DNA from 3 places in the Bacillus shivajii genome. Region 3 is predicted to be linked to each of the others. Evidence: riboswitches for the same ligand, from Rfam matches in the RefSeq annotation. Region 3 holds a riboswitch; each other region holds the start of a gene.

Region 1 (10,060 bases), 140 kb from region 3:
CACACTCATCATTCGAAATTTCGCATCATATTTTGAGTTATGAAATTGATTCATTTGAAAAAATCCATCCATTATTATAACAAAGAAAAAGTTTCATTTTGAAACCATATCACAAATGACTCGTAAATATATAATAAGTGGACTTTATTTAGATTTTAATGATACAAAAAAGGGAATATAATGACTAGTAACTAATTGATTGAGAGTAGTAAAATAGTGTGCACATAAAAGGATCAACAAATGCCACATAAGGAGAGATAACAATGACTGTGATCTTATTTCGATTGTTCCTTCTAATAGCCATAGGGATCATTATATACAGTGCCATTAAATATTGGCTTGACCCACGCAGGAAGCTCGAATCAGCCCATCGTAATGGTGAGTTTTATTTGCTTGATGAGCCTAGTAATGTACGAAAAAATTTACTGTTCACATACGGAACGGTCATGTTTGAAGGAGAGAAATTCCTTGGAACAACTGATGAGTCATTTGAAGTTACATCGATTATGATCTGGACAGAGGATAATGATCGGTTGAAAGGACTCACGAAAAATGACTTTAAATTTATTGAAAAAGAAATATTAATCCGTTATCCAAAAGCAAAAATCGAATGGAAACGTCCGATCAGCGATTTACTAAAGAAGATGAAAAATGAGGAACGACTTTCATTAAAAGAATAAACAAGGGCTACCCTATCAAGCTGTAAAAGATCAATCAGGATATCGAGAAAACTTGATACGATCCAGCCCTTTTTTGTCATGTTACTGATGGGTTCATATAAATATTAAAGATAACAAAGATGATAATGATAGGCAAAATAATTGCTAATAAATTACATACAACTCCGGCAATCGCTATATACTTTCCTTTCTGAGCGGTCTTTTTCGTCTCAAGCAGAGCGATAACACCTAATATCATGCCTAAAAGGCCTAATATCATTCCGATCCAAACAAAAACGATGAACAAAAGAGCAATGATTCCAACTACTAAAGAAACGACAGCCTTTGTATTATTTTTTTCTATTTTTCCTACTTGAAAGCCAGTCACCTTCAGGCCCCTTTCTTCTCAAACTTAATTGAATGATTAAGTGAAAAATGATCTTTTCTTGCATCATTTCATACATATACAAGCGTTGCAATGATATGCACTACAGCAAATAAAAGTTATAGTCAGTACCGATTGAATGATTCTGATATAGGAGGAAGAAATGAATACTCATAAATCAATCAGCTGTGATCATTGTGCAAAAAAATTGACGTATCGTACTGATCTCGTTGTGGCAACAGTTTTTCTAGCGGTCGTCCCGTACTGTCACAATTGTTTTGTTAAGAAAATTAAAGGTATGTCTACACTACTTGTGGATAACACACCAGTGAATGGCACAGCCTCGAACGTTTTTTCCGTTTTAGCACTCATTTTTTTACCTCTTTTATTTTTCATCGATTCGCCAGTTAGGTGGGGATTTATAGCGCTTATTCTCCTCTCTCTTGGGTATAGAGCTTATTCTTACTTTGCATATGAACGTCACTTACATTAAGATTAAAATCAATGACTTTACAAAACAAGTTTTTTATCGTTAGAATATAAATAACAACATTATAACCGTAATTCGCACTAGGGGTGCTATAACGCTGAGAGACAGGTGAAATTCCTGTTAACCCTTTGAACCCGAACTAGATAATACTAGCGTGGGGAAGTGCCAGTGACGTCATATGAATATGATACGTTTGACTATCACTGCATTTCCTTGTGGAAGTGCAGTTTTTTTATTGCCCTTTAAGCGAAAATACGGAACGATGTTGAACATATTTTCAAGGAGGAATATTTTCATGCAAGGATTAAGTTGTGGAACTAGTAGAATTGTTGGATGTCGTTTTTCCGTTTATCCAATGACCGACAGATTTGTTGATGTCATTAAAGGAGCGCTAACGGAAGTTGATACGAGCAAAGTATGGATGAAAACAGATGATGTAAGTACATGTATTCGCGGAAGAAGTGAACATGTTTTTGATGTAACAAAAGCGATTTATGTTCATGCTGCAAAAACGGGTGTACACGTTGTCTTCAATGGAACATTTTCAATTGGTTGTCCTGGTGACTCTGATGGAGATACGTACATGTCAGAAGATGATGTCAGGTTAAACGAAGAAGCATCTCAACAAGAAAATATAGAAGTAGCTTCGCAATTTGCCCTCTATCCGATGAATAACGAAAATTATATGCAAGTCATTGCAGACCAGATTGGTATTGCTAAGGAGCACGGGACATTTACAAAAGGTGTTCATTACGCTTCACGCCTTGACGGTGATGCAAATGATGTTTTTAAAACGTTAGAAGAAGCGTTTGTCAATGCTTCGAAAACAGATGAACGTAGCCATGTGACGATGACAACAGCAATTTCAGCGAACAGTCCATCAAAGAAAGATAAATAAGGGGGACAAGTGTCATGACGAGTAAATGGAATTTACGTGAAATTGTCCTTATGTCGATATTAGGTGTCGTCTTCGGAGTTATTTATCTCCTTTTTTACTTTTTCGGTCAAGGCTTAAGAAATGTGTTAACTCCATTTGGCCTTGGTCCATTTGGCTACGAAGTGATTTTTGGGATTTGGTTCATCGTTTCGATCATTACAGCTTATATTATTCGAAAACCAGGAGCTGCACTTATCTCAGAGACAATTGCTGCTACGATTCAAGTATTAATCGGAAGCCCTGCAGGACCGCGACTGATTATCACAGGAATTATCCAAGGACTAGGTGCCGAAGCCGTGTTCGCTGCAACAAAATGGCAAAACTACACAACAAAAGTTCTCGTTTTAGCCGGAATGTCTGCGGCTATTTTCAGCTTTGTATGGGGATGGTATATCTCAGGTTTTGCTGCATTATCTACTGAACTTGTAACAGCGATGTTTATTGTCCGTCTCATTAGTGGTGCACTTCTAGCTGGTTTATTAGGTAAATACATTAGCGATCAACTTGCCAATACCGGTGTACTACGAAGCTATGCTCTTGGGAAGGAGTGGAAAGCACAACGTGAAAACAAAGCATCTTAATAAAGAAAGTCCTCTCATTTCTGTAGAGGACTTCTCTTTTGATTATGACTCTCAAAAAAATCCGACGATTAAAAATATGAATTTACGAATCGAAAGAAATGAAACGGTTCTCCTAATGGGACCAAGTGGCTCAGGAAAAAGCACGCTAGCCCTTTGTTTGAATGGATTATATCCAGATGCTGTAGAAGGTTGGAAAAAAGGGAGTATTTATTATAAAGGAGAAAACATTGAGTCATTTGAAAAAGGTGTATTAAATAAGAGAATCGGTGTGGTCTTCCAAGATCCTGAAAGCCAATTTTGTATGGTAACTGTCGAAAACGAACTTGCCTTCACAATGGAAAACATCCAAGTTCCTCGTGAAGAAATGAAGCCACGCATTGAGAAGATCGTACGTCAAGTGGGGATTGAATCATTACTAAAAAGGCCAATCCATGAACTTTCCGGTGGACAAAAACAAAAGGTTGCTCTTGCTTCTGTCCTTCTTTTAGAACCGGAATTAATCATTTTAGACGAACCGACAGCAAACTTAGACCCCTATTCACGTAAAGGGTTTATTGATTTGATCGGTCAATTAAAAGTAAATCATCATTTAGCCGTTCTCATTATTGAACACCAGCTTGACGACTGGCTATCATTTACTGATCGTGTCATATGCCTAAGTCATCAAGGGGAAAAAATTGCAGAAGGAGAGCCTGGCTCGATCTTTTACAAAAATGCAGATTTGCTCCTAAAAGAAGGAGTTCATTTACCGAAAGTGGTCGAAACGTACTTAAAGCATGGTCAGCCATTTGCTTTTGATGAAAACTATTGCCCTTTATCGGAAAGAGAACTTGCTTTATTTTTTGCTGAGAAAAATAAAGGTTTCAACTTATACGTAAGTCCGTCCAAACCTACCATTAAAGAAAGTTCCCCAATCCTTTCATTGAAAGATGTTTCGTATTCAAGGAAAAAAAAGCAACAAGTGTTACGGGACATAGATATTGATTTTCATGAAGGCGAATTTATCGGCATCGTCGGTGAAAACGGAGCAGGTAAATCAACACTTTTACAAATATTGGCTGGGATTTTAACACCAACTACTGGCTCACGATCGTTACTTGGTAAAGACTTTAAAAAGTGGTCTGAACATGAGTTACGAAAAAATCTTGGGTTTGTGTTCCAAAACCCTGAACATCAATTTATAACGGACACCGTTTATGATGAACTTGCATTTGGTATGAAGTTAAATCGTGATAAAGAGCACGATATTAGAGAAAAAGTTACACATTTACTATCACGATTTCGATTAGAAGGTAAGATGTGGAGCAATCCTTTCGCGTTAAGTGGAGGGCAAAAGCGTCGTTTAAGTGTTGCAACAATGCTTGATGAGACGCCTAAAATATTGCTTTTCGATGAACCGACTTTCGGTCAAGATGCAAAAACGACAGAAGAACTCATGATCATGATCAATTCTTTGCGTGAACAAGGAACAACAATTGTTTTTGTAACGCATGATATGGAATTAGTTGATCGATATTGTGAGCGTGTCATCGTTCTCCATAAAGGAGAGGTTTCCTTTCAAGGGGCCCAAAACAAACTTTGGGAAAATGACGATCTCATTGCAAAAGCACATTTGCGATTGCCATACCGCATTCGGTTAAAAAATGAACTCAACAACGTAAAACGAGAAGCTCGTTCGAAAGGAGTGGATCGAGAACATGTTAGAATCCATTAATCCATCGGTGAAAGCCTTCACTATTTTTATTCCGGGATTATTGTTAGCATTTATTTTCGATCCTGTCACCCCTGCTATTTATTTATTATTTACGATTACCATGACATTCTTATTAAGTAATATCCCCTTTAAGAAGTGGCTTATGATCTTCACACCTTTTGTTTTACTTTCACTTGGTTTTGCATGGATGACTGCATTATACACGGGGGATTCTTTTTCCGGTGGTGAAGTAATTTTGGCGTTTTGGTGGTTCGAAGTCGACTATCAAAACTTGATGGTCGCTATAAGTCTTGGACTTCGTTCATTATGCTTAGTTGCGCTTTCACTCATGTTTGTACTAACAACAGATTCTACGAAGTTCATGCTTAGTCTAATGCAGCAATGTAAACTCCCACCTAAATTTACGTATGGGATCCTAGCAGGTTATCGATTCTTGCCAACGTTTAAGCACGAACTAGAAATTCTTCGGCAAGCCCATCGTATTCGCGGGGTTGGCAGAGCACGTGGTATTAAGGAGAAAGTTTATCAAATAAGGCGCTATGCCATTCCATTACTCGCTAATGCGATTCGAAAAGCAGAACGAGTCGCAATCGCAATGGAATCAAAAGGTTTCACCGGTTCAACAGATCGCACACACTACTATAAACTAACCGTTAAAAAACGTGACTGGGTGTTTCTCTCAGGCTTTGTGATCGTCCTGTTCGGTGCAGTCTATGTATCATATCAACTCGGACACTTAAATGTATTTGGAAGAAAATTTTAAAGGAAGTAGGCATTGCATAGCCTAGCAATCCCCATTTATCCCCAGGTGCCAGGCACCTGGGGATTTTTGTCACTTCACTAACCTCGCCTGTTACCAAATAATACCATGTACCAGACACCTGGGATTATTTGGTTCCGTTTAGCCAGCCTCCCTTGAACATACTAAGAAAAAGACGGTTAAGGAGGATTATGAACGATGCATACGATCTGGAAAGGTTCGATTTCCTTTGGCCTTGTAAACATCCCAATTAAATTACATGCGGCTACTGAAAATAAAGACGTGAAGTTACGAAACTTACACAAAGACTGCCACGCCCCAATTAAATATGAAAAAACGTGCTCTGAGTGTGGCAAGGAAATATCAAATGACGATATTGTAAAAGCGTATGAATACACTGAGGGGAAGTACGTTGTACTTGATGACGATGAGCTTAATAAACTAAAAAAGGAACAAGAAGATAAAGCCGTTGAGATTCTCGATTTTGTTGAGTTAAAAGAAATTGATCCGATTTATTTTGACCGATCTTATTATTTAAGTCCAAACGAAGGCGGTTCGAAAGCATATGCATTACTTAGAAAATCACTTCAAGATACCGGAAAGATTGGACTTGCGAAAATCACGATCCGCTCAAAAGAAAATCTTGCAGCAATCCGTGTGTATGAAAACACGTTAATTATGGAGACACTCCATTTCCCTGATGAAGTCCGTGATGTAAAAAACGTACCGAATGTGCCTGATGAAACAAACATTCAAGAAAAAGAACTAGAAACCGCGAAAACATTAGTCGATCATTTAACAGCAGAATTCGACGCAACGAAATATACTGATGATTACCGACTAGAGCTATTGCAACTTATACAGGAAAAAGTTGAAGAAGACGAAGGCGTGACAAAACAAGAGCAATCAAATGTCATTGACTTAATGGAAGCACTCGAAAAAAGTATCGAAAAAACAAAGCCGGACAATGCAAAAAAGAAAACAACAAAACGCTCAACAGCAAAGAAAAAGACGACGACGAAAAAAACGACATCAAAAACAACAAAAGCAAAAACAACAAAAGCAAAATCAACGAAAAAGCCAACAAAACAAGCAAAATAACTATGATGATCCAACTAAATTCATTGTCGAGGCTGTTCCCAGTATGGTGAGAGCCTCGTTTTTTTATTCCTTAATAAAAATGAATGATGTTCCTCGGCCCAGGCATCAATTTCCGGATTTGATTCCTTCCTCGCTCGATTTTCCTTCCCAACGTCATCAATACCAAGGTAAATTACCTCACTCGCTTTTAATCGGACATTCCTTATCCATCAACATTTGTTCTAAAAATCAATACCGCACCACAAAACTGTGATACGGCACTTTGTCATTCCACACAAAATTGTTAGTTGTCAAGTCCTCCGCTTTCAAACCCTTCACCTACGTCAAATCCTCCAACTTCAGGATTATCAAACCCTTGTATCCCGTCGTTTTCAGAATCTGGGGTAATAATTGCCGGAGCCATACCAGAACTCCCGCCACTACTATAAAACTGCGGAACCTCACCAGATAACCAGACAGTAACGATTGGAATCGATGTTTGGACAACCTCTTCATCTGTCGCAAACGGAATAACGACTTTAACATCTGCTTCAATTTCTACAGAAATACTAATATACGTATTATTAATCCCTAAGTTTACATATTCTTCTTTCACGTCTGCTTTTACATCACCAATCGCTGACAAACGAATCGGTACACGTGGACCTAAATGCGCAAGTAATGCATTATTTGTAGCTTGACCGAGCGGTATCGTATGGATGATCCCATCTTCAGCAAATGTCGCTCCTTCCCGTTCCAAATCTACATCTGTTGGCAGACTGTAATCTTGCACCCTTCCATGCTCAATATCATTTAAAAAATCTTGAACTCGCTTAACTGTATCTCGCATGATTTTATTTGATAGTGCTGTATTCACTTGAAATGTTTGTAAGTTTCCATTTGCATCATATTGAAACTCAACGAGTTCATTCATATCCATATCATCAATAATTTTTTTTGACAGTGCATCATTAATAGCCAGCGTTCCAATTCGTTGCGTTTCCGTCTTTGCAATGGCCATTAACGTCGGCCTTATACCTTGTTCAATAATAATCAACCCTTGGACGGTCAATAACGAAAATACTAATAATGATATTAAAAAGACATAGCGAAAGGGCAGCGGCCCTCTTTTTCTTTTTTTGATTCGAAACATCGGTGCTTTTTTCATGCTGGTCCCTCCCCCTTCTCTAAATCTATATGCAAAGAAGGACAGCTACTTTCATTTCCTCATTGATTTTTTGGACAAAAATTAGATGAAGCCTTTTATCACTCATATTTTTATAACGAGCCGAGATACTATAAACATCTTATGTAACATGGAGGACCATTCAATGAATATCAAACCTATCATCCCGTTTGAACCAATCAAGCAAGAGGAAATTCCCGAAGGAAAACACTGGGTGTACCAAATTAAATGGGATGGGGTTCGAATCCTTACCTACTGTGACGGAAGCGAAGTAAAATTATTTAACCGAAATTTAAACGAACGGACGAAACAATTTCCTGAAGTGGTAAATATAAAGAACTATGCAAACGTAAAGTCCATCATTTTAGATGGGGAAATCATTGCATTTAAAGAAGGCCGACCTTCTTTTTCACAAGTCATGAAAAGAGATCGACTTCGTTCAGAGCGAAGTATTCAAGCGAAAACAGCGACGATCCCCATTTGTTATTGTATCTTTGATATTCTTTATTTAAATGGTGATTGGTTATTAGATACACCACTGAACGAAAGACAAGAAATATTAAAAAAAGTTATTAAACCAACCAATGCGATACAACTTGTAAAAAACTATGACGATGGTGAACAGCTATTTACTGCTGTAAAAGAGCAACAATTAGAAGGAATGATATGTAAAGATGTCACCAGTTCGTATGAATTGAAGGGAAAGGACAAACGTTGGTTAAAAATAAAAAACTTCCATGATATCCACGCTGTGATCGGTGGGGTTACTTACAGAGGAAATACAGTCAATTCACTCCTTTTAGGTATGTATGACAAAGAGCAAACCTTTCATTACGTCGGCCACGCAGGAACAGGCAAACTATCCCAAGACGATTGGACAACAATTACGAAGCTTATCGAAACGATTAAAACCGATAACATGCCATTTGTTCATAAACCAGACAGGGCAAAAGGAGCAGTTTGGGTAAAACCACAGTATGTTGTCAAAATCCAGTATATTGAATGGCCCAAAGGACAATCTATTCGGCAGCCAAGTATTCAAGCTTTCATCGATAAACCGGCTGAAGGTTGCCTCCTCCCAGAAGACCACAGTGACAAAGGAAGAGTCAAATGACCATCAATCACCCTGTTTTTTCAGACAAAAAAAGAACCTATAAAGGCAGTTTCTTTTTAACAGGCTTTCATCGCACAAAGAGACAGTTTTTTGCTGGTTTCTTTAAAAATGGTGAAATTATTGAAGCTGGATCTTTTTCTGAAGGTCTTACAGAAGAAGAGAAAAGTGCGCTGATCAACTCATTAATGAAACAAGTCCCACGAAAAACAAAAAAACAAAAAATTGCGATCAAACCAAGCCTCTGTGTCGAGTTAACGTTTTCTGGCTTTTCGCGTAATAAGCTACTTCATCCTAAGTTTTCTAAATTTCAACTAAAGGATCACCCAGAAAGCTGTACGTGGAGCAATTTAATTATAAAAAACCTTTCAATAAGCGACAGCGTTCAAGTAACAAACCATGATAAACGATTATGGGAAACACCGCCAATTAATAAGGATCAATACGTGGCCTACTTATCGGAAATTGCAGAGCGAATGCTACCATTTTTACAAGAGCGAACGGTGACTGTAAAACGCGCTCCACAAGGTGTGAAGGATGAAGTGTTTTATCAAAAAAATTGTCCAGAATATGCTCCGCCATTCGTGAACACATATCATACAGATGAGACGGATTACATTGTTTGTGACAATGTGTCAACGCTTCTTTGGCTCGGTAACCAAGCGTCAATAGAGTTTCACATTCCTTTTAATACCGTCAAAAGCGAAAACCCTGGTGAAATTGTCTTTGACCTTGATCCACCGGGACGAGAGCATTTTTCCTTAGCCATTAAAGCGTCGCGCCTTATGAAAGAACGTCTTGATGCCTTTAATATTACTAGTTTCCCAAAGCTCTCCGGCAACAAAGGTTTGCAAATCCATATTCCGTTCTTTAATCGTTCACTTACTTATGAGGATACGAGAATTTTCACATCCTTTATGGCAAACTATCTTACTGAAAAATATTCTAAAGACTTTACGACAGAACGAATGAAGAAAAAGCGTGGCAACAAACTTTACATTGACTACGTTCAACATTGGCGAGGAAAAACGATTATTTGTCCTTACTCATTAAGAATAAATGAAGATGCTACAGTCGCAGCACCTCTTAACTGGAATGAAGTTAACGAAAATTTAAACCCAATCGATTATGATTTATTTTCGGTCTTAGCTCGTGTT
Region 2 (10,060 bases), 1.9 Mb from region 3:
CCCGCGTTTTCTAACTCTCTGACTGCTTCAGGTGTCCCAACGTTACCGGCAATGACGAAGCTTTCAGGAAGGTATTTTTTAATATGTTGCACCATTTTTATGACTGCATTAGAGTGACCGTGCGCAATGTCAATTGTTATGAATTCTGGTGTAAGGTGTTCTTCTTTCAACTGACGAACGAACTCATACTCCTCATCCTTTACCCCAACACTTATGGAAGCATATAATCCGCGTGCCTTCATTTCTTTTATAAAAGAAATACGCGTTTCTGGTTCGAATCGATGCATAACATAGAAATAACCATTTTCGGCTAAAAATAAAGCAATCTTCTCATCTATAATCGTCTGCATATTTGCTGGGACGACTGGTAGCTTAAATGTATGCCCACCTAAAGTTACTGTAGTATCACACTCTGATCGACTGTTTACAACACACTTTGCGGGAATTAACTGAATATCTTCGTAATCAAACACATTTTCCATAACTTCCACCCCTAAAATACGAATGTTTATTTGTTTTTGTGAAATCAATGTTCGTACATAGAGTAATTTACACGATAATAAAGGTGATGTCAAAGTATTTTCATAATTTCATATAAAAAATGGACTTTTAGTATATGGATCAATTTCATAACTCAAAATAAGGTGGGAAATTCAAAATGTGAGCGTGAACTTCACTTGAGACGGACGCTTTCCCAAGGGCTTGTCTTCAGCTAACTTAGGCTTGACAACTCTTCGCCTAAGTGGATCTTCAGCTCGTTGCTCCTGCGCCACTACGCTTGCTCGTCGCAGGTAAAGAGTGCTCCTGCGGTTACTCGTCGCAGACTCCGTGCCTCTTCCTCTTCAAGCTCTTCTTGGAAGTGGATGCGTCGAGGCAGCTCGAAGAATATTCGGTGAAGCAAATGCTCGTTGCTCCTGCGGTTACTCGTCGCAGACTCCGTGCCTCTTCCTCTTCAAGCTCTTCTTGGAAGTGGATGCGTCGAGGCAGCTCGAAGAATATTCGGTGAAGCAAATGCTCGTTGCTCCTGCGGTTACTCGTCGCAGCTCGAAGCAGTTCGAAGAAGTATTGCTCGTCGCTGATTCTCTGGGAGTCGCCGTCTTTAGTTACGTTCACTTATAAACAAAACTTGGCTTTTCGTTAAAGAGCTTCTTAGTAAGCGAAGTGTGCTTACTTAGAAGCTCTTATGCTTTAGTGCAAGTCTAAATGGCGAAAGCCTTAGTTGCAGTTATACTATCGACCATAAATTATTAAATTCTGATAGTACAAATAAAACGTACATTTAATGGGAAAAATTTAATAGCATTCGTTTCATTGCGCAAAAAACGGAATGATGAAATTGATTCATATAGATGGATGTAGTAAAGGTTCACTAGTAAAACATGGGGAGGTAATTAAATCGGTGAAGTTGCACGAGTAGGAGAGTCGCAAGTGAAGGAAGGAAGTCGCAAGTAATCCGAAAAAACTTGGTGAATTGAGAAAATCATGAACAAATCATACTCACGAACAAACCTCCCAAAAGAACCGATCAACCTTCATAAATGCTATCCTTCCTGAAACTGATACATGAAACGTTCCATATAGTACATAAACAATTGATTATAGTAACCAGAAAAGTACGAGTTACTTGCATGGCCTGCAAATGGCATTAAAATTAAGGCTGCATTTCCACTTCCGTTTTCATCATACGTTTGATCGAACTTTTTTGAAATGCTCTCGTCAACAAGGCCATCGTGTGTTCCTTGGAATATTAATGCAGGAGGGCTATTTTCATCTACTAAGAGTGCAGGTTCTGACAATTCTTCTTCGCCTTCTATTCCGAGAAGTGGCGCTAATCCATTTGCGGGATAAATAGGAATAATACCCTTTACATGAACGTTCGGATTTAAGTCATTATATTTTCCAGTTGCTATTCCTAATCCGACAGCATTTGCTAATTGCCCGCCTGCAGAGCTCCCTGATATAAAGACAGAATCTAGATTAGCATCAAATGTATCGTGGTTTTCCACTAAAAAATCAGTAAAGATACCGATGTGGCGTACCATATCATCAATTGTAAATCCAGCAACCGTGTGCCCAGGTACACTGAGGAATTTAAAAAATTTCTCTTCATGACTAAGTCCGTGTTGTACATCGAAAACAACGTATCCTTGACTTGCAAAGTGCTTACTCACTTGAATGTTATTTAAAGATCCTTTATCTCCGGCTGTCCAACCGCCGCCATGGATACGTAATAACACAGAGTTGTTACCAGGTAAATCTGTACGGTTTTCAGGTGGCAAATACGCATCGAAATGTAGTGAAATCCCCTTGTCTACACCAGCTTTTCCTTCATAAAAAAGAACATCTTCCATTACACGATATTCACCAGATGGTGTGCCGAAGAAATATTTTGGGAGAGAAAAGTGTATATTGGAAACGTTAATATGTTTATCTTCAGGAATGATGTTTTCTGTTTTTTGATCAAAAGCTTTTATATAGTGAGCTTCTACATCATCGATTGCAAATAATGTCGTTACAAGCGGTAAACTGAAAATAACGGTTAAGGCAATTCCAATAGTGGAAATAAATATTTTTAGAAATAATGAGGTCTTAGATGAAAACATGTTTAACATGAGCACGCTCGCCGCAAGAAAAATAAAACTTAAAAATAGTGAGTGCTGAGGTAAACCCATTTCAATGAAGTTACCGCTTTTTCCTCTTAATAGTTGGTAGGATAAATACACCCCCAGTAATAAAAAAATGCTTAAAGCTATGAGGCATTCGACCTTCAATACCGTTTTCGTTGCGTTTTTCATTCGACTATTTCTCTTGTATTTACCATTCGTTTTGTCACGCAATTTTAGGATAGATACGACAGCACCTAATGCAAATAGAGAAAAAATCAAAGTGATGGACACAACACTTTGAGATGACATATTCGAAATATCGATCGATGCCCGTTTGTTCATAATTGGAATGGTAATCATGGCAACGATTGTAAAAAGTAAATAGAGATAGTCCATGCCTCTTATTCCACTTTTATATAGGGTTACGATGATATTGAAAAGTAGTGTAAATAGGAAACCCCCCCCGTAAATATTCCACATTTTATGATAATCATTTATGACTAAGTAAGCGATCCCAAGTAAAATTGACAAAATATTAGAAGCGACTAATGCCATTATGAAAAAATGTGCTTTTCTTTTTTCATATGTTTGGGAACTGTTCATGTTTGTTGCTCCTTCTAGAAAAATAAAATTTCTTTTGACTATTAATTTGTCACGTAAGTTGGATTCAATACGAGAAATTCTTCTTTAGATGAATTTATCGAAAATTCTTTCGATTATATTTTAATAGCGCCTGTTCTCCTTTATAATAGAAATAACCTTCGGAATCCGAAATAATCCAGGTTCAAAATATGAGAAAGGAATGATATGAATGGGGAAGACGTTAATGAGGTCTGAAGTTCCTATTGAACAAACATGGAACTTAGCGGACTTATTTGCAACAGAGGAAGCTTGGGAGAGTGAATTAAAGGCCATTGAAAGCGATATTGAAATGGTGACGAAATATAAAGGGAAACTTGGAGAGAGTGCAGTGGTACTGTTAGATTGTTTACAAGCAAAAGATGCACTGCAAGAACGTGTCATGCGTGTGATGACATACGCTCATCTTCGTCAATCTGGTGATGGGACAGATCCAAACAATCAAGCGAATTCCGCCCGAGTCGGCTCACTTATGTCCCAAGTCAATGCAAGTACATCATTTATCCGGTCTGAAATCCTTGAACTCGATGATCAAAAGATTGAAAATTACATAGAGCAAGAAGAAGGGTTGAAGGAGTATGAAAAAACATTGTCGGATTTATTGGAAATGAAGCCTCATAAGCTTAGTTCTGATGCAGAAGAAGTACTAGCCGCTTTTAGTGAAGTGATGAATGCACCTTATATGACTTATGAACGTAGCAAGACGTCAGACATGCAGTTTTCTTCTTTTACGACAGATGACGGTGAAGAACATCCGTTAACGTTTAATTCATTTCCTAATTACGAAGGCTCTTCAGATACAGAGCTACGTCGAAACGCGTATGACTCGTTTGTTGCGACACTAGAGCAGTATAAAAATACGTATGCTGCGACATATGCGACAGAAGTGAAAAAACAAGTCGTTGAAGCGCGCCTTAGAAACTATGATTCAGTTACAGATATGCTCCTTCATGAGCAACAAGTCACGAAAGAGATGTATCATAATCAGTTAGATACAATACAAACGGAGCTTGCGCCACATATGCGCCGTTATGCGAAGTTGAAAAAACGTGTTCTCGGGTTGGAACAAATGAAATTTAGTGATCTGAAAGCGCCACTTGATCCAGAATTTGAACCTGAAATTACGTATGAAGAAGCATCAAAGCTTGTCCTAGAATCACTTGAAGTGATGGGGCCTGAATATATGGAGATCATGAAGCAAGGAGTGCACAGTCGCTGGGTTGATCGTGCTGACAACGTCGGAAAGCGTTCTGGAGCGTTCTGCTCAAGTCCTTATGGTGTTCACCCGTATATTTTAATGACGTGGAGTGATTCGATGAGAAATGCGTTTACGCTTGCGCATGAACTAGGTCATGCCGGTCACTTCCGGTTAGCTGGTCGTTATCAAAACATCTCGAATACTCGTCCGTCTAGATATTTTATAGAAGCCCCGTCAACAATGAATGAGATGTTATTAAGCCAGCACATCTTAGCGAAGCCAAATGATGATCGAATGCGCCGGTGGGTCATTCTCCAGTCCTTAGGAACGTATTATCACAACTTTGTCACTCATATTTTAGAAGGCGAGCTTCAACGTCGTGTGTACGACTTAGCAGACGAAGGAACGCCAATTACGGCTAAACTTCTATGTGAGCAAAAAAAGGAGTTGTTGTCGCAATTTTGGGGCGATGCGGTTGAAATCGATGACGGGGCAGGGTTAACGTGGATGCGCCAGCCTCATTATTATATGGGACTATATCCATATACGTACTCTGCAGGGTTAACCGCCTCAACAGCAGCCGCGCAAACGATCAAGGAAGAAGGGCAACCGGCTGTTGATCGATGGATTTCTGCTTTAAAAGCTGGAGGAACGTTAAAACCACTCGAGCTTATGCAGCTAGCTGGCGTCGATATGTCAACACCTGATCCGATTAAAAAAGCCGTAGCTTACGTCGGTACCTTAGTCGATGAGCTGGAAAGAAGTTTTGAATAAATAAGAAATTCTATTTATAACCGTTAAACCCTCTACAGGTCCTCTAGTTGATTCCATAAAATTTCCAGGTGCCTGGCACCTGGAAGCATCTAGAAATTAATGGTTATACTTTTTGGGGGACTGTCATATATTTTCTTCAGTTGTTGATTAAACCATATAAGTATGGTACAAATATTCATAGATTAATGATTTCGAAAATTAAATAGAATCACTCTAGGGGTGCTTATCGAAGCTGAGAGAGACGACAGGTCTTAACCCTTTTAACCTGATCTAGTTCGTACTAGCGTAGGGAAGAAGTGTAATATGATAAATGAATGACGTGTATTTTTTTCAATATACGTGCAAAAATTTATTAAGTTTTTTAACCACTTCTTGCTATAGGAGTGGTTTTATTTTTTGTCACACTTTAAGAATTTTTAACTTTGCTAAAGGATTAAAGTAACTGCTCCTGCGTTTACTCGTCGCAGGTCGGAGTTATTTCGACGAAGCTGTTGCTTTGTGCTCCTGCGGTTACTCGTCGCAACTCGAAGTTTAATCAATGGAGTTATGCTTGTGGCAACTAAGGCTGTCGCCATTAGGACTTGGCGATAAGCCAAGTTTTGTTTATGATGTTTTAACGATAGTTAGAGTCATTAAAAAATAAAGGAGTGAAAAAGCATGAAATTTAGTGAACGATTACACGAAAACTTGAAACCGATTTGGCGTAAAAACCATGCCCACCCATTTGTGCAAGGGATTGGGGAAGGAACGTTAGAAAAGGACAAATTCCGATTTTTTATGATCCAAGATTATCTTTATTTAATTGACTATGCGAAACTATTTGCAATTGGTGCAATGAAGGCAAAAGATGTTGAGACGATGGGGAAGTTTGCTAACTTGTTAGATTCAACTCTAAACGAGGAAATGTCTTTGCATCGAGAGTACGCAAAAAAGTTTGGAATTAGTGAAGAAGAGCTCGAAACAGCAAAACCAGCTCCAACAACGCTTGCATATACACACTACATGTTACATGTCGGTCAAAATGGAGGCTTAGCCGAACTTGTCGCCGCTCTTTTGCCTTGTATGTGGAGCTACTGGGAAATCGGTAAAGAGTTGAATGAAAAGCCTGGAGCAAGTGAGCATGAATTTTACGGAGGGTGGATTCAAATGTATAGCTCTGACGAATTTGGTCAGCTGGCAACATGGTGCATTGATTTACTTGACGAGTTGACCGCAGGAAAGCCAGAAGAAGAGCTTGTAAAACTAGAGGAAATCTTCTTAAATACAACACGGTTTGAGTATATGTTTTGGGATATGTCTTATCGTCAAGAGATGTGGCCAACAGATGAGTGAACCAGTATTACAGTTTGAAGGTGTCAGCTTTCACTATGCAAAGGACAAAGGGCAGGACGTTACATTAATCATTGATAGCCTTCAACTCGACGTAAAGCCTGGTGAGTTTGTAAGCATCGTTGGCCCGAGTGGATCAGGAAAAAGTACATTGTTTAAATTAATTACCGGCTTAGAACAACCTACTGCTGGTAATATATTGATCAACGGTGAGGTGTTTGAGGATCGACTCGGTCATGTTGGGTATATGCCTCAACAAGATTTGCTCATGCCTTGGCGAACGATTATTGATAACGCATCTTTGCCACTAGAATTAAAAGGGGTAAAGAAACGCCAAGCTCATGAACAGGTAAGAGGCCTTTTAGAAGAGTTTGGTTTGAAAGGTACCGAAAACAAATATCCGGGTGATTTATCTGGAGGTATGAAACAAAGAGTCTCTTTTTTACGGACGATTTTAAGTGGTTCTAATGTCTTGCTTTTAGATGAGCCATTTAGTGCCTTAGATGCGATAACTAGGATATCCATGCAAGAATGGTTATTAGAGCAATGGAAAAAGTGGCAAAAAACGGTTTTATTCATTACCCATGATGTAGATGAAGCGTTATTTTTATCAGACCGAGTGTTCATTCTTACAGAAACACCTGTTCAGCAACTTCAAGAGGTTTACGTTCCGACAAAGCGCCCAAGATCGATTCATGATTTAAGTGAACCATCTGTTGTTGAATTGAAACATTATTTACTAGATCAACTACGACCGAGGTTGAAAGCATGAGGAATTGGAAGGATTATAGTGTCTCATTCATTCTTGTGGCTATTATTCTAATTATTTGGGAGTTGGGCGCGAGATTGCTGGATATGGCTTATATATTACCAGCACCAACCCAAATCATGTTGAAGCTCTGGGAATTAAGGGATCCGTTATTTTTTGTCCATTTACCTGCAACGTTGACGATTATTGTTGTCGGTCTTTTCATATCAATTGTATTGGGTGTTGGCTTAGCGATTTGGATGAACCTTAGTAAAGCCGCAGAAAAAGCCTTTTACCCGATTATAATCTCATCACAAACGATTCCTGTGATTGCTTTGGCACCGATCTTTGTTTTATGGTTCGGTTACTCGATTTGGAGTAAAGTTATTGTCACAGTTCTTATTACATTTTTTCCGATTACAGTAAATACTTTTGATGGGTTACGCTCAAGCAGTAAAGAATTAAAAGAACTTCTGTTAACAATGGGAGCAAAGAAGAAAGATATTTTCTTAAAACTTTATATTCCATCGGCACTTCCACATTTTTACTCAGGATTAAAAGTTGCTGTAACACTGAGTGTTATCGGTGCGGCGATCGGAGAATGGTTAGGCGCACAAGCTGGTTTAGGCTATTTTAGTCGAAGAATGATGACACAGTTTGATGGAGCAGGCGTTTTTGCGCCAATCGTATTATTATCAGCAATTGGAATTAGTTTATTTTTACTTGTCGTTTTACTAGAAAAGATTACATTAAAATGGAGGAAAACAGGATGAAGAAATGGTTATTAAGTAGTTTTATTGTCGCGGTTATCGCTACTCTTGCGGCGTGTGGAGGAAATGAAGCGGATGAAGAAATAACAGAAATTGACCTTATGCTCGATTGGTACCCAAACGCTGTACATAGCTATTTATATGTGGCAAAGGCACACGGTTATTTTGAAGAAGAAGGTGTGAAAGTAAATATTCAGTTTCCGGCAAACCCGACAGACCCTATTAATCTCGCAGCAGCAGGAAGAGTGACGCTGGGGATTTCCTATCAACCAGATGTTGTTATGGCTCGCGCTAACCAAGATGTGCCGGTGAAATCAGTTGGAGCAGTTGTTCGTTCTCCTTTAAATCATATCGTTTATTTAGATGATGAAGGAATTGAGTCGCCGAAAGATTTAACTGGTTTACAAATCGGATATCCTGGAATTCCATTAAACGAACCACTTCTAAAAACAATGCTTCAAAATGATGGGGGAAACTTTGAAGAATTACAAATGGTTGATGTTGGTTTTGAGTTAGGTTCATCAATTGTAAGTGGGAATGTTGATGCTGTGATTGGAGCATATATTAATCATGAAGTACCAGTATTAAGACATGAAGGGTATGAGCCCAACTACTTTAATCCAGTAGATTATGGGGTTCCGAGTTTTTATGAATTGGTTTTCGTAACGAATGACCAAACGTGGGAAGAGCAGCAAGATGTGATTGAAGCGTTTTGGCGTGGGGCAACGAAAGGATATGAATTTATGAAAAACCATCCGGAAGAAGCTCTAGAAGTGTTATTAAGTAACCAAGACGAAGCGAACTTCCCTTTAATTGAAGAAGTTGAGCAGCAAAGTCTCGAAATATTATTGCCAAAAATGGCGTCTGAGGAAGGGTTCGGTAGTCAGGATGAAGCGGTGTGGCAAGAAACAATTGATTGGATGAAAGAATTCGGATTAATTGAAGAGGAACCATCTATCGATGATATTTTCGTAGATATTGTTAAATAACTTTTTGAGGGCCTCTCCCCGGTGCAGGAAAGCTTTCATGTGCTGGGGGGAGGCGTTTTTATTAATGTAAGAGAATGCTAATGCAACTTTTGTGAAATAATTTTATCCTCCTTCACTTTTTACCCTACTCGAAACATATTCACCATCTGTTAACCACTAAACCCTTGACGTAATCCGTTCCTATTTTGAAAAAAAATGATAGAAAAGGTAGGATTATATATATAAGGAGGGAAGGTGTGACCATGAAAATTAATAAAATATTATTTGCAAGCCCTATGTATAGGGAAATAGAAGAGATGTTTAAAAAACAAGACGTTGATCAAACGAAACAGTTTCGTTTTCGTCATCCGGAGGAAGTAAGCGAAGAAGATTATTTATGGGCTGATGCTTTTGTGGCGTTTAAACGTCCAGATAACTTTACATTTGGAAACATAAAGTGGGTCCACTCTTTCGGAGCGGGAGTCGATAAAATTCTGAAAGACGTCGAATGGAAAGATGATGTTGTTTTAACAAGGACGGTATGTTCTTTCGGGCAAAAAATCAGTGAATACTGCTTAAGTTATATTTTAAGAGATTTACAAAATCACGACCGTTATGAAGATTTGCAGAAGCAGAAAGAGTGGAGAGCAGAAGCTCCGTCTCCATTGTATGAAAGACAAGTGACTGTGTACGGTACAGGGGTTATTGGACAGGAAGTCGCAAAAACGTTATCCTCTTTCGGGATGAAAGTATACGGAGTTTCTCTTAGCGGGAAACAAAAAAAGCATTTTAAAGACGTTTTTTCATCAGAGAATGGATCTCATGATGTTTTAGCAGAAGCAGACTATGTGATTAATACGATGCCACTGACGGAAAAAACTCGTGGGATGTTTGATAAAGCATTGTTTAATCAAAGCTCTAATGCTGTTTTTATTAATGTTGGTCGTGGTGAATCTGTTGATAATCGGGCTTTATTAGAAGCGTTGGATGATGGCAAGGTAAGAAAGGCCATTTTAGACGTGTTTCAA
Region 3 (10,060 bases):
TCTATCCATTCCGTTATATCAAAATGTTGATTTATTAACGTTTAACAATGCATTAGATCAAACTGGAATGCCACAAAGAATTGCAGAAATGTACTTTGGGGTATTCGCTCAAGCAACTCACAAGCTCATTTTAATTCCTGTATCAATTGCAACAGCGATGTCTTTAACAATTCTGCCGACAATTACGAAGTCATTTACAAATAACGATACAGATTTATTGCAAAGGCAAATTACGCAAACGTATCAAATCATTTTGTTTTTAAGCGTTCCGGCTGCAGTTGGTTTAATGTTATTAAGTGATTCTGCCTATGGTGCACTCTTTGGCGTCGGGGAGGACTTCCATATCGGTTCAGAGATGCTCACGTATTATGCACCGGTTGCGATTTTGTTTTCAATATTTGCCGTAACATCAGCACTTCTTCAAGGGATAAACCGACAAAAATATGCAGTTATCGCTTTACTTGCTGGAATTTTGTTTAAGCTTGTAACGAATCACTTGTTTATTGTCACGATCGGACCAGGAGGGGCTGTACTAAGTACGGCGATAGGCTACGGTATTGCGATTGCGGTAAATGTTTGGGCGATTGGAAAGTTTGCTGACTATGATTATCAATATTTAATAAAGCGAATCTTATTAATCGTTCTGTTTACTGCCGTTATGGCTGGTGCTGTTGTTATTATTAGTTTAGGCTTGCAACAATGGTTCCCATTAGATAGCCGCGTGAATGCGTTTGTCGTACTCGGCTTCTCTGTTATAAGTGGAATGATCGTTTACATGTACATTAGTATTCGTTCAGGGTTGGCAGGCCAAATTTTAGGCCATCGTTTTAAAGTTTTACAAAAACAATAATAAAAGAAAAATCGCATGGACTTTTCATTTAGAAAATCCGTGCGATTTTTTCATCATATGAAATAACTGATAAAGGAACTTTTTTTCTGTATAGTTCGTAAAAATTATATAGGGGAAATATAGCAGGAATAGTTTCAATTCATTAATCGGTAGGGGGAATAAGGGTGGATGACCTTACACTTTTAGGGTTTATCGGTATTCTAATACTATATTTATTCATTTCCGTACTAACGGCCATAGATTGGACTAAGGGTGAACGGAGCCTAAAGAGGAGAATATATGACCTAGCGTTTATAGGTGTCGGCCTTTTATTTGTATTGATGATTGTTTTGAATGCACAAACGTTTCTTATATACCTCTTTGGTTTGTTTATGCTAATCTTTATTCTAAATTATCAATCCAATAAAGTTTCGTGAAAATATTGTTAAAGTTAAAACGTTAAAAAATAAGATGACTCATAAGTGTCTGTCACTTATGAGTCATTCTATTTCATCTTAAACTAACGCGTCCAAACGCTAGCTAGCTCTGCTGTTGCAACGGTAGGGTCTTCTGCTTTTGAAATTGCAGTAATGACTGAAAGTCCATCAGCTTTTCCGCGAACTACTTTTGCAGCGTTAGCTTGGTTAATACCACCAATAGCAACAATTGGTGCATCAATCCCTTTCTCTCTAAGTTCTGCAATAAAATGTGGACCGCACACTTTCTCAGTATCTTGTTTCGTCGAAGTGGCATAAACTGGACCTACACCAAGGTAATCTGCTCCATCACGTAATGCATTGTTTGCTTCATCAATGTTATGAGCAGATACTCCGAGAATGCGGTCACCAATTTTCTTTCTAACCTCAGGGACATTTCCGTCATCTTGTCCGATATGAACTCCATCTGCATCAAGTTTTAACGCAAGATCAATGTCATCATTTACGATAAAAGGGATATTTCTTGTTTGGCAAATGTCTTTCAGTTCTTTACCTAAACGTTCTTTTTCTTCACCAGTTAGAGCTTCCTCACCTTTTTCACGGTATTGAAAAATCGTTACACCACCGTCAATGGCTTGTTTTAAAACGTGAGAGAGATCAGTTGAGACATTTGTACTTCCAGAGATGAAGTACACCTTTAATAGATCTCGCATTACGCTTGAATCGATTCTTGCCACGAGATCACCTCCTCATGTTCAGGGTGATTTCTGTATGCAGAGTGATTAGTTGGTCCGTGCCCACCACCAATTTTTAAAGAATGGATGATTGCAAGGTGAATAAATTCCTTCGCTTTTTCAATCGCTGGCTGTAACGGAGTTCCTTTTGCTAATTCAGCAGTGACAGCTGACGCAAATGTACAGCCTGTACCGTGTGTGTTTTTCGTATCAATTCGCGGTGTTTTGAAAAAGTGAAAAGAGTTTCCATCAAATAATAAATCAACGACCGAATCGTCTTCATCACTATGCCCACCTTTTATGACAACTGTTTTTACACCCATGTTAATAAAATCTTGTGCAACTTTTTTTCGATCCTCCATTGATTCAATCGTTCTTCCAGTGATCGCTTCTGCTTCTGGAATGTTCGGTGTTGTCACTGTTGCAAGTGGAAGGAGGTCTTCAATAAGTGCGTTTGTTGAGTCATTTGTTAACAAAGAAGCGCCACCTTTTGCGACCATCACAGGGTCAACGACGACATTGTTCCATTTGTAATAACGAATTTTTTCAGCGACAAGTCGAATACGTTCTTGATCAAATAACATACCCGTTTTGACCGCATCAACACCGATGTCTTCGGCGATGGAGGTGATTTGCTCATCAAGCCCTTTTAACTCAACAGGGTAAACGCCTTGAACACCTAATGTATTTTGAGCAGTGATCGCAGTGATTGCCGACATACCGAAAACGTCTAGTTCTTGAAATGTTTTTAAATCGGCTTGGATCCCAGCTCCACCTCCACTGTCGGAGCCAGCAATTGTTAATGCTTTTGCTATCATATTATCTCTCACCCTTCATTGAAAATTTCCAAAAAGAAAGCACCGCTCGAAAAGGGGAACGGTGCGACGATTTTAGAAGGTAGAAGCTATTTAGAATAATCATACTGAAACCTTCGTATTCTCAGTTGTATCCGTTCCACTTCCCTACGCTAGTATCACCTAGATCAGGTTCAAAGGGACCAAGTAAGGATCTTGTCTCAGCCTCGCGGCGCCCCTAGTGGAAACTATTTATTTTGTTATATTTATGCTACCATAAATCATTTTAACATGTCGATCATGTTTGAAGTGGGGGACTGATAAGTTTTTGCAGATCGATATTACATAACACTATAATATTTGTTATGATTAAACGTGTAAGATAAAAATAAAGCTGTTTTCTAAATGTTTGCTCCTGCGATTACTAGTCGCAGGTAAAAAGTGTTGCTTATGAAGTGATAAGTATAAACTCGAAACAGTGAAAGGCGGCGACTCCGGCGGGAATAGCACGAGCTGAAGATCCAGTTTGGAAAGAAAGTGCATTTTCTTTCCAAACTTAGCTAAAGCCGTGCCCGCGGCAAAGAAGACACCGTGATAGCGAGTAAAGCGAAGCTAGAACGGATGTCGCACTAGTGCCTTGAGGTGAAAGCGTCCGCCTGTAACGGTTTTGTGAAGCAACAAGTTATACGAAAAGAGCCAAAAAGCTAGGGGTGCCAATTTGATTGGCTGAGAGGGTCTATGATCCAACTCTTTGAACCTGAATTGGTTAAGGCCAACGGAGGGAAGCAATTGCGTTAACGTTATCAAAGTTATCACTCAATGCTTACCTCCTTCAGGTGAGCATTTTTTTATTGGGGACAAATCAAGAATCTACTAGACGGAGGGGTACAAATGAATGATGTATTAACAATTGGGGGAAAAACACTTTCGAATCGATTATTTGTCGGGACTGGCAAATTTGCGGATCATGAGAAAATGGGGGAAGCGATCCGCAAGTCACAGTCTAAAGTTGTAACGGTTGCATTACGCCGTGTTGATATAGAAGCGAAAGAAGAGGATATCCTAAATGATATTCCAAAAGATTGTATCTTAATGCCGAACACATCTGGCGCGAGAACCGCAGAAGAAGCGATTAGAATTGCTAGACTTGCAAAAGCTTGTGGGATGGGGAATTGGATTAAAATTGAAGTGATTTCAGACAATAAATATTTACTTCCAGACAATGAAGAAACGACGAAAGCTACTGAAATCTTAGCAAATGAAGGTTTCGTTGTATTCCCTTACATGAATCCAGATTTAATGTCTGCAAAGAAAATGGTTGATGCAGGGGCGGCAGCGACTATGCCACTTGGTGCACCGATAGGTTCAAATAAAGGGATACGTATGAAAGAAATGGTTCAAATAATTATTGATGAAATTGACGTACCAGTTATCGTTGATGCTGGTATTGGTAAACCGTCTGAAGCAGCTGAAGCGATGGAGATGGGAGCTGATGCAGTTCTTGTAAACACAGCAATTGCAACAGCTGAAGACCCTGTAGAAATGGCAGAAGCATTTGATTTAGCTGTAAAAGCTGGTAGGAAAGGTTATTTAGCGGGGTTAGGCCCAATATCATCAAAAGCGAAAGCATCTTCACCTTTAACAGGCTTTTTAAACACATAATGGGAGGCGAAAAACATGAGTTTTTACAATGAACTGTTAGAAATTCGCGACCTCCCGTATGGTAAAATGTTTGAGTCGATCACAGGATGGGATGTTGAGCGAGTATTACAAAAAGACCGTTTAAATGAACGAGATTATTTCATTTTACTTTCTCCAGCTGCAGAAGGTTATTTAGAGGAAATGGCGCAAAAAGCTCATCGATTAACAGTACAGCATTTCGGAAAAACAATGCAGCTATATTTACCACTCTATTTATCTGATTACTGTGTGAACATCTGTAAATATTGTAGTTTTAGTGTCAATCATGATTTTCCAAGACGTAGGTTGACGATGGAAGAAGTCGACCGAGAAGCAAAGATTATTGCTGACAGAGGGATTAAACATATTATTTTACTCTCGGGAGAATCTCGCCTTCATTCATCAGTTGATTATTTAAAAGATAGTATGACTGTTTTGAAGAAGTATTTCTCATCTGTTGGTCTTGAAATTCAACCGCTAGATGAACAAGAATATAAAGAGCTTGTTGAATGCGGTGTCGATGGACTAACGGTTTATCAAGAAGTTTATAACGAAGAAATTTATCGAGATATTCATGTTGCTGGTCCGAAGCGAGATTATAAGTATCGTCTTGATACACCAGAACGAGGAGCGAAAGCCGGGATGCGCTCAGTAAATATTGGGGCACTACTGGGGATGGATGATTGGCGAAAAGAATGCTATATGACAGGAAGGCACGCGAGTTATTTACAAAATAATTTTCTAGAAACAGAAGTCGGTGTGTCGTTTCCAAGAATGCGTCCACACGCTGGGAGTTTCCAGCCGAAAGTAAATGTTACAGATAAAAACCTTGTTCAAGCGATCTTGGCACTTCGCTTGTTTTTACCGAGGACAGGTATTAATATTTCTACTAGAGAAACACCAGACTTTCGTGACAAGTTAATTCCACTTGGTGTTACAAAAATGTCAACTGATTCTTCGACTGTTGTCGGGGGATATGCTGAACCAGATGCGACACAAAGCCAATTTGAAATTTGTGATGAACGTTCTGTTGAGGAAATAAAATCTCTTTTGAAAGAAAAAGAATATCAACCTGTCGTGAAAGATTGGCAGATGTTATAACTCGTTGTATGATGGTTTGTGAGGTGATGAGGTGGAGATTCATGTTATCTCGAATGGAAAACAACCTTTAGATAAATTTGTACAAACTGCAAAAACAATTGAACCTTACGTCGATTATTTTCACCTTCGTGAAAAAAAGCGTACAGCTTCTGAAGTTGTCGAAGGTGTAGAGTTATTAAAGAGTGCTGGGATTCCAGCTTCAAAGTTGGTAATCAATGACCGCGTCGATGTCGCTGCCGCGATGAAGACAGCTGGAACGCAACTTGCTTATCATAGTTTACCTATTCAAGCGGTAAAAAGTACGTTTCCTCACTTACGAATTGGTAAGTCTGTTCACTCAGTTACGGAGGCATGTGAAGCGGAGAAAAATGGGGCAGATTATATATTGTATGGACACGTATTTCCATCAAATTCAAAGCCAGGATTAGAGCCAAGAGGCGTTGAACAGTTACGTGATATCGTCGAATCGGTCGATATTCCTGTTATCGCGATTGGAGGAATTAACCCTGATCGTGTTAACGTAGTAAGAGAGGCAGGTGCTAAAGGGATTGCTGTCATGTCTGGAGTATTAGAGGCTCAATGCCCGTTAACAGCAATACAAGCATATGTTGTAGATTGAAGGAGGGAAAGTTAATGGTGATTCAAGTGAATGGAAAGAAAAGTGAATTACCTGCGGATGTTAAAACCGTATCAGATTTATTAAATTACTATGAATTAGATAAAAAAGTCGTTATCGTCGAATTGAATGAAAGTATTATGAATAAAGATGATCATGATGGAACTGAGATCAAAGAAGGCGACCAAATTGAGCTTGTTCAATTTGTTGGCGGCGGATGATCGAGAAGGGAAGTAACAATCATGAATAACCGTTATTCAAGACAGCAATTGTTTTCTCCGATTGGAGAACAAGGTCAAGGGAAGATTCATCACAAACACGTTTTAATTATTGGAGCAGGTGCATTAGGTACAGGGAATGCGGAAAATCTTGTACGAGCAGGAATAGGTAAGGTTACAATAGTTGATCGTGACTATGTAGAATTTAGTAACTTACAGCGTCAACAGCTATATGCTGAGTTAGATGCAAAAGAACGAATTCCGAAAGCCGTAGCTGCAAAACAACGTTTGTCTGCTATTAATTCTGAAGTCGATATTGAAGCACATGTACTCGATGTGACGAAGGAAGAATTAGAACAGTTAATAGACGGCGTTGATATTATGCTAGATGCAACAGATAATTTCGATACGCGCCTACTCATGAATGACATTGCTCAAAAATATGACATTCCATGGATTTATGGTGCGTGTGTAGGTAGCTATGGTCTAAGTTATACAATTATTCCAGGGGAAACGCCATGCCTACATTGTTTATTAGAGACGGTTCCACTAGGGGGAGCAACGTGTGATACGGTTGGTGTCATAAGTCCAGCTGTGCAAATGGTAGTTGCTTATCAGACAGCAGAAGTACTCAAACTCCTTGTTGAAGATAAAGAATCGCTCAGGAAAAAACTTGTCTGCTTTGATTTATGGAAAAATGAACATACTTCAATCAAAGTGGATCGAGTGCGTAAAGACGATTGTTCATCGTGTGGTACTGACCGTTCTTATCCGTTTTTATCTTATGAAGCACAAACAAAGACGGCTGTTCTATGTGGCAGGAATACTGTACAAATTCGTCCACCGAAGCGAATGGAGAGAGACTTAGAAGAATTAGCTGACATTTTAAGTCAGCAAGAAGGTACAGTTGAACAAAACCCATATTTACTTTCGTACCGATATGGTGATCATCGCATCGTTTTCTTTAAAGATGGACGAGTGCTCGTGCATGGGACAAGTGACATTGCTGAAGCGAAAACTTTGTATCATCGGATTTTAGGATAGTAAACCAAATAAAAAACAGGTCAACCTCATCCACAGGTTGGCCTGTTCTTTATTTCATCCATGTTTCTGCCCATTTCTGGAGTTCATTCATGGTAGGTTCAAGTGCATGACCTTTTTCTGTTAATTTATACTCAATTCGAACGGGTGTTTCTGGGTAAACGATACGTTCGACAAGGTCTGCTTCTTCCAGGTTTTTCAGTCGATCAACGAGCATTTTATCACTCATGTTGGGGATGACAGAAGATATATCTTTAAACCGCTTCGGCCCTTGTTGGAGTACTCGTAAAATTAATCCATTCCAGCGTTTTCCTAACATTTGAAAAGCTGCTTCAAATTTTGGGCATAAGTGAATTTGATCCATTGGCAACCACTCCTTTTTATGCAGTGGGAATAATAGTAAGTCTATGTCTATTATATCATACGCCACTATTCTTGTAATTAATGGGTGTGGACATTATGTATGAAGAGTGGGGTTATTTATCGGGGCATCATAGTGGATTTTTGTCGTTTAAGCATCCAGTGTGAGAAAAATGTGTATGGATGCTAGCCTTTACATTTACAAAGGGAGAGGTATAAAAGTGTCTAATAGATTTCACTTCATTAAAATATAATGACTCTGTTTCATTATATTTAATATGAGTTGCTAGGCACTTTGTCTTTATTCAATAAGTAGAATTTATCCATAATAACAATTACGAAGTCTCTTTTAGAGTGGGGAGGCATCTGCTATAATGATAGAATTAATGGTGTATGTTCATAAACTTGTCGCCAAGAGCGTTTTATGCCAATCAATCATGACATTGGGATTTACGCATGTCGACGATAATCAAAGATTAATCACCTAAAAAAATAGGCGGGTGAATAAATTGCAAGAGCCAAAAAAGAAAAACCTCTACATAGATTGGGTTTTAATTGTTAGTGTAGCATTACTTACATTATTCGGACTCGTTATGATATATAGCTCTAGTTTTGTTATTGGTTATGAAAGATTTGATAACATTACTCATTTTTTTGACCGTCAGCTCCAATGGGTTATCGTATCTGCATTTCTATTTATGTTTTTTATGTTTTTTCCATACAGGCATTTTAGAAAGCTCGCACCATGGATCGTACTAGGGTCGATCATTCTCCTAGCCCTCGTACAAGTTCCTGGTGTTGGTGTCAGTGTTAACGAAGCAACAAGGTGGGTATCCATTGCAGGATTTCAAATTCAGCCATCCGAATTTGTGAAATTAGGTTCGATTATTTACTTATCGTACGTATACTCAAGAAAGCAAGCGTACATTAATAAGTTCTTAAGCGGTGTATTACCACCGTTAATTGTTGTTGTTATTTTTTTCGGCCTTATTATGTTACAACCAGATTTAGGAACAGCGACGTCCATTGTTATTGTAGCAGGCCTTATTGCTTTTTGTTCTGGTGCGAGGAAGCTACATATCATTTCATTAGGTACTGTAGCAGGCTGGGCCGTTTATCATTATGCACAATCAGCAGAATATCGGATGAATCGTTTAATTGGCTACCGTACCCCATTTGAATTAGAAGCAGGAGTTGGATACCAACTCGTTCAATCTTACATTGCGATCGCTCACGGTGGCTTAACAGGGGCTGGTTTTGGTCAAAGTGTGCAGAAATTATTTTATTTACCAGAAGCACATACTGATTTTATCCTTGCAATTGTCAGTGAAGAATTAGGAATATTAGGTATTGCCTTTGTTTTTGCATGTATGTTGATTATTATTATAAGAGGGGTTGTAATTGGGGCCAGATGCAAGGACGCTTTTGGTAGCCTTCTAGCGTTTGGAATCGTCTTTCAGCTCTCTATACAAGTGTTATTTAATGCAGGAGCGGTCAGTGGTGTTTTACCAATTACAGGAATTCCATTTCCTTTCATAAGCTATGGTGGTTCTTCTCTTATGGTTACATTAGCATCAATGGGGATCTTAGCGAACATTTCAAGAAAAACAGAAAAGGACCGTCATGAAAATCGCGAAGATGAAGAATATGTAGAAGAGGAAGAAACTCCTAAAGTTACATATGGAAAGAAACAACATCTTCGCCCAGTTCGATAATTTGTAAAACATATAGTAGGTGGAATAGATGCAAGAACGGAAAAGTTCTTTTCAACAACTAGATTTTTCTTTATTATTTTTTCTGTTTGTTTTAATGTGCATTAGTTTAGTTGCCATATATAGTGGGACGAATGAAGCTATTTATAATGTCGATCAATCATTTTTCGTAAGGCGACAAATTATTTGGTTTGGAATCGGTATTATTCTTATGCTTGCAGCAATGAGTATCGATTATGAATTATTTAAGAATTTCTCAGTACCATTGTACGCTGTCGGTATGGTCTTACTTGTTTTGGTTCACTTCATTGGGGAAAGCAGGTTAGGAGCGCAACGTTGGCTTAATGTCGGAGGAATATTTAGCTTTCAGCCATCTGAGTTTGTGAAAATCTTTGTTTTGATTGCCCTTGCACACTTGTTGTACAAGATTTCAAAAACACCAAGGGAAAAGTCATTTAAAGCGGATTGTATCGTCGTCGGGAAGGTACTTGCGGTTGGAATGCCCCCGTTTGCCTTCATTTTAGTTCAACCTGACTTA

What was found. Region 3 has a riboswitch for thiamine pyrophosphate ahead of thiD (bifunctional hydroxymethylpyrimidine kinase/phosphomethylpyrimidine kinase). Riboswitches for the same ligand answer to the same signal wherever they lie in the genome.
Region 1: linked by a shared signal. The riboswitch ahead of LGQ02_RS15390 (Ykof family thiamine-binding protein) and the one ahead of thiD (bifunctional hydroxymethylpyrimidine kinase/phosphomethylpyrimidine kinase) in region 3 are both predicted to bind thiamine pyrophosphate.
Region 2: linked by a shared signal. The riboswitch ahead of tenA (thiaminase II) and the one ahead of thiD (bifunctional hydroxymethylpyrimidine kinase/phosphomethylpyrimidine kinase) in region 3 are both predicted to bind thiamine pyrophosphate.

The regions. Positions count from the first base shown of each region.
Region 1 covers NZ_CP084703.1:3,164,754-3,174,813, forward strand. Annotated here, with positions in the region: gene LGQ02_RS15375 (sigma-w pathway protein ysdB) at 264-680, shown strand; gene LGQ02_RS15380 (DUF4190 domain-containing protein) at 757-1,047, opposite strand; gene LGQ02_RS15385 (hypothetical protein) at 1,208-1,537, shown strand; TPP riboswitch at 1,607-1,712, shown strand; gene LGQ02_RS15390 (Ykof family thiamine-binding protein) at 1,830-2,432, shown strand; gene LGQ02_RS15395 (ECF transporter S component) at 2,447-3,052, shown strand; gene LGQ02_RS15400 (ABC transporter ATP-binding protein) at 3,033-4,766, shown strand; gene LGQ02_RS15405 (energy-coupling factor transporter transmembrane component T family protein) at 4,750-5,529, shown strand; gene ku (non-homologous end joining protein Ku) at 5,725-6,627, shown strand; gene yunB (sporulation protein YunB) at 6,911-7,774, opposite strand; gene ligD (non-homologous end-joining DNA ligase) at 7,938-8,906, shown strand; gene ligD (DNA ligase D) at 8,903-10,060, shown strand, end outside.
Region 2 covers NZ_CP084703.1:783,615-793,674, forward strand. Annotated here, with positions in the region: gene guaC (GMP reductase) at 1-482, opposite strand, end outside; gene LGQ02_RS03795 (alpha/beta hydrolase) at 1,542-3,209, opposite strand; gene pepF (oligoendopeptidase F) at 3,418-5,217, shown strand; TPP riboswitch at 5,423-5,526, shown strand; gene tenA (thiaminase II) at 5,875-6,549, shown strand; gene LGQ02_RS03810 (ABC transporter ATP-binding protein) at 6,542-7,318, shown strand; gene LGQ02_RS03815 (ABC transporter permease) at 7,315-8,067, shown strand; gene LGQ02_RS03820 (ABC transporter substrate-binding protein) at 8,064-9,053, shown strand; gene LGQ02_RS03825 (D-2-hydroxyacid dehydrogenase) at 9,296-10,060, shown strand, end outside.
Region 3 covers NZ_CP084703.1:3,306,828-3,316,887, reverse strand. Annotated here, with positions in the region: gene LGQ02_RS16095 (putative polysaccharide biosynthesis protein) at 1-850, shown strand, start outside; gene thiE (thiamine phosphate synthase) at 1,350-2,003, opposite strand; gene thiD (bifunctional hydroxymethylpyrimidine kinase/phosphomethylpyrimidine kinase) at 1,979-2,818, opposite strand; TPP riboswitch at 2,943-3,044, opposite strand; TPP riboswitch at 3,491-3,595, shown strand; gene LGQ02_RS16080 (thiazole synthase) at 3,686-4,456, shown strand; gene thiH (2-iminoacetate synthase ThiH) at 4,472-5,575, shown strand; gene tenI (thiazole tautomerase TenI) at 5,607-6,194, shown strand; gene thiS (sulfur carrier protein ThiS) at 6,209-6,412, shown strand; gene LGQ02_RS16060 (thiazole biosynthesis adenylyltransferase ThiF) at 6,434-7,453, shown strand; gene LGQ02_RS16055 (winged helix-turn-helix transcriptional regulator) at 7,503-7,814, opposite strand; gene ftsW (putative lipid II flippase FtsW) at 8,320-9,525, shown strand; gene rodA (rod shape-determining protein RodA) at 9,554-10,060, shown strand, end outside.